2 regions of the Microcoleus sp. PH2017_34_RAT_O_A genome follow, and region 2 is predicted to be linked to the other one. Evidence: riboswitches for the same ligand, from Rfam matches in the RefSeq annotation. Region 2 holds a riboswitch; the other holds the start of a gene.
The links. Region 2 has a riboswitch for cobalamin ahead of JGK11_RS08580 (DUF1636 domain-containing protein). Riboswitches for the same ligand answer to the same signal wherever they lie in the genome.

Region 1: another riboswitch for cobalamin. It lies ahead of JGK11_RS06315 (energy-coupling factor ABC transporter permease); the one in region 2 lies ahead of JGK11_RS08580 (DUF1636 domain-containing protein).

Annotation. Positions count from the first base shown of each region.
Region 1 covers NZ_JAEQDD010000013.1:6,134-8,335, reverse strand. The annotation lists gene cbiQ (cobalt ECF transporter T component CbiQ) at 1-19, opposite strand, end outside; gene JGK11_RS06320 (energy-coupling factor ABC transporter substrate-binding protein) at 16-348, opposite strand; gene JGK11_RS06315 (energy-coupling factor ABC transporter permease) at 353-1,111, opposite strand; cobalamin riboswitch at 1,133-1,297, opposite strand; gene JGK11_RS06310 (Uma2 family endonuclease) at 1,492-2,166, shown strand.
Region 2 covers NZ_JAEQDD010000017.1:65,369-67,570, forward strand. The annotation lists gene JGK11_RS08570 (metallophosphoesterase) at 1-40, shown strand, start outside; gene JGK11_RS08575 (Uma2 family endonuclease) at 119-694, shown strand; gene JGK11_RS08580 (DUF1636 domain-containing protein) at 883-1,299, opposite strand; cobalamin riboswitch at 1,321-1,485, opposite strand; gene JGK11_RS08585 (hypothetical protein) at 1,745-2,202, opposite strand, start outside.

The DNA.
Region 1 (2,202 bases), on a different contig from region 2:
TATCAATCTGATGATTCATTCCAGCGGCGATTTATCATCAGATTGCTGAGATTGCGATCGGCCTTTATAAAGCCCGATCGCATATCCGATCGCACCAGCCCCCAGCGCCGCCTGAGTCGCAAATAATAAACTGGCAATTTCAGCGCTAGGCGGTTCAAACAAGTGATTAAACCAAGGTTTATAATCGGGTTGAATTTCGGTAATTGCTTTCTGTGCGCGATCGTCCGATCCGCCGTATTCACCCCGCACAAAAACTAGGGGAATCACCGCAAGGGCGACAACTGCAATTACTAACATCCAATTTTGTTGCGAACTAGCTTGCTGATTTTTTGTAGGTTTTTGATTCACGACTTTATGACTCCTGTTTCAATAATTTCAGAATTTCTAACTCTGGTTTTCCGTAAGAATGCAGCCAATTCCAAACCAATAAAGTCAGCAATCCCTCACTAATCGCCAGAGGTACTTGAGTAATCGCAAAGATACTAGCAAACTTGAGAAACGAAGCCATAAAACCGCCACTCGCTGCCGGAAAAGCCAATGCCAACTGCATCGAAGTCACCACATAAGTCAGCAAATCTGCCAAAGCAGCCGCACAAAAAATTGCCAACCTTTGTTTACCAGTTCGCATCAGCAATTGATAGATAAAATATGCAGCAAACGGCCCAACAATCGCCATCGAAAACATATTCGCCCCCAACGTTGTCAGCCCGCCGTGCGCTAACAATAACGTTTGAAACAACAGCACTAAAGCACCAAGTACAGCCATCACCGAAGGGCCGAACAAAATTGCACCCAAACCCGTACCCGTTGGGTGAGAACAACTCCCCGTTACCGATGGAATTTTTAAAGCAGAAAGCACAAAAGTAAACGCACCCGCCAAAGCTAGTAATAATTTAAGTTCCGGGTGTTCTTTGGTGATGCGAGTAATTTCACGCAAACCCAACACAAAAAAAGGCAAAGCCACCATCCACCAAAACGCAGCCCATTGTACAGGCAAAAAACCTTCTGAAATGTGCATAGCAGCGGCCGGTGTTGCCGAACCCAAGACAAGATAACAACTCAAGCCAGCCATCAATCCCAGGCTGACTAATTTCCGATTTCGCGCCTTCATCAAGTACCTCGCGGATGAGACTATGTGAACCAACACATCGGCGGGCGTTCTGACTTGAGAGGTAGAGGACTGAAGTCCTTACTACAAACCTCATTACAGTTGCGGGACAGCGTTGGATTTGCACCAAACTTTCCCCGTTTCCTCTAATGGCTGTTCCCCATTAGAACCGACTGCTTAGACATAGTTTAGTCGATCGCGCAACTCTGGGCCGATATTTTACAAAAATTAATTCAGATCAAATAAGTCAATATTACCTATCATCTTGCTTTTCTTCCTTTTCTTACTTAGCGTCTTTGCGATCCATAATATTCTTAATCAAATACAAAAGAACACCCAACAACTCAATGCTATAATATTAATGAGTTTTGAGAAAAGCCGCCATGTTAAATTACAACTTCCCGAAGCACTGGCCCTCAGCAGAAGAACTACCAGACTCAGATGAAACACCAGTGGATAACGAACTGCAAGAATTAATACCAGGATTGCTGAAAGCAATATTGCTCATAATTTGGGCAGAACGCATGGACTGGTTTTTTGGCATAGATATGGGTCTTTACCATCACCCTGACAAACCAGCTATTGTGCCAGATGCTTTCTTGAGTTTAGGTGTGGAAAGGTTTTATGACGAAGAATTGCGTCCCAGTTACGCGGTATGGGAGGAAAAAGTGATGCCAACTTTTGTCCTCGAAGTTGTTTCCCCAACTTATCGCAACGAATATACCGCCAAGTTGGAAGAATATCAAAGTTTAGGCATACTTTACTATGTCATTTATTCTTCTCGCCGCCGCAAACCCCGTTTGGAAGTACATAAGTTAGTCAATGGCAAGTATGAGTTACAGCCAGGAAATCTAGTTTGGATGCCAGAAATTGGTTTGGGAATTGGTTGTGAAAGGGGCAATTATTCTGGGGTGACAAGGGAATGGTTGTATTGGTACGATGCGGATGGCAAACGCTATCTGACTCCTGAAGAACAGGTGAAGGAATTAGCCCAGCGCGCCGATCGACTAGCTGAACGATTGCGCGAGTTGGGGATAGATCCTGATAATATAAGCTAATTGAGAGGAAAGAGTGCCAGAATGACGCAGCCTGCG
Region 2 (2,202 bases):
CGTGTTTGAATTTAAACAGCAGATTGTTCCCAAAAATTAGGCAAATTAACACCAGTTGTATCCCAGATAAATATTGTTTCGCTTATACTGAAGATCGCTAGCATGGAGGAATTTATTTATGACGATCGCAACTGAGCGCATTACCCTTGAAGAATTTCTGAAACTGCCAGAAACTAAACCAGCCAGCGAATACATTGAGGGCGAAATCATCCAAAAACCTATGCCTAAAACAAAGCATTCTCGTCTCCAGGGGCGATTCCTGCGTACCATTAATGAAGTGGTAGAGGAACCCAAGATAGCTTACGCTTTTCCAGAGTTGCGGTGTACGTTTGGCGGGCGCTCGATTGTTCCCGATATTTCTGTACTATTGTGGGAACAAATTCAATTTGATGAGAGTGGCGAATTAGTAGACAATGTGCTAATTGCACCGTATTGGGCGATCGAAATTCTATCGCCAGAACAAAGCTCAAACCGCGTAACTAAAAAAATTATTCACTGTCTCGAACATGGCTGTCAGTTGGGATGGCTAGTCGATCCAGGCGATCGATCGATTTTAGCATTTTTACCCAATCAACAACCGCAATTCTGCGAAGGTAGCGATGTCGTTCCCGTACCCGAAATCATTCCCTTGAATATCACCGCCGAACAAGTATTTAGCTGGTTGAGAATGCAAGCATCAACGACAGGTTCGTAGTGAGGACTTTAGTCCTCATCAAAACAGAGGACTCAAGTCCTCACTACGAACCTTTACCTAAGCACACAATCGCATTGCTGATTGACAGTATGAATTGAGTTATACCCAAAAAGTCTATGTTTTACTCAAGGGTAAAAAATGTGAATTCATACTCAAGTTCAGCAACGCCAAATTTTCGCTCCTTATCTCTAATTTCCCAGTGGTGGAATCTTAGCCAACACACCTTTTTTCAGAGCTTGAGGACGCTCAGACCAAGGCAACAAACCATCCGGCTTAGCATAGTATTGACTCGCGCATTCGAGTACAGCCTCGACACTTTCCGGTTCATTTGGAGGCAAATCACCAAACAGATAAGTATACTTTCCAGCAGCAGCAAAAGAGACCGCACAAGAGTGACTGCAAGCACTCATGCACTCAACTTCTTGAATCTCAAACTCATCAGACAACTCCCAATCTTTAGCGAGTTTAGATAAATCTTCCATGAATTGTTGGCCACCACTTTTACCTTCGCGCTTGCCATCTTTCCAAACACTAGCGCAAGCAGTGCAAACCAAAAGACAGTGTTTTGTGCGTACAACCGTGTTTCGTTTAGTTCCATTCATCATCCGTACCTCGCAGATGCGTTCAAAAGTGAGTTAGATATCGGCGGGCATTCTGACTTGAGAGGTAAAGGACTGAAGTCCTTACTACAAACCTCATTACAGTTGCGGGACAGCGCCGGACTTGCACCGAACTTTCCCCGTTTCCTCTGGCGGCTGCTCCCCGCTAGAACCGATCGCGAATTCAAATCCTATCACACTTGCCGCCCTTTCCCAAAAAAGTTATCTTGGTAACAGCAAGTTTTAATATCTAACCACATAAATTAACCCCGTTCGTAGTAAGGACTTTAGTCCTCTGATATTTCTGCGGACTGAAGTCCTCACTACAAACCTTATGAACAAAGCTTTTCCCGACTTTTCCACCCATGGCTATCAAGTAATCCGCGAACTCGGATACAACAGTTTGGGCGGCCGCGTTACCTATTTTTTGGGAACTGGTATTAGCTTTTAGTTACATCCAGATTGCTTGAGCAACTGTACTGCGGATTCGCTTTAAGTTTTCCATACCTATCTCTTTAAGATTTAACAAAGACTCGTCGCTGGCTTCTACCAATTCAGACACCGTGAGGTATCCAGCAGCTTTCAATATATCAATTTTGCGCTCTGTGAGTCCATAAGGATATGCGTGAGATTTTTTTAATTTGCTAATATCTTCATTTAATATTAGCATTTCACCATGCTCAGGTAATTCAGGCAATTGAATTTTAAACAATTTACTTGTTTTGTGTAATTCTAAGGGTTCATTTCTCTCATTTTGCTCATTTAACCACCTAGTATAAATTTCATTAGTGACCCGAGCTCCCGTAGTTTTTTCCAACAATGTGCATAGATTCAAGCTATATCTTGTTCCTCGTCCCCTGGATTTCATTGCCCGTGAAACATCTCGAATTGAAATAAATCCAGTATATT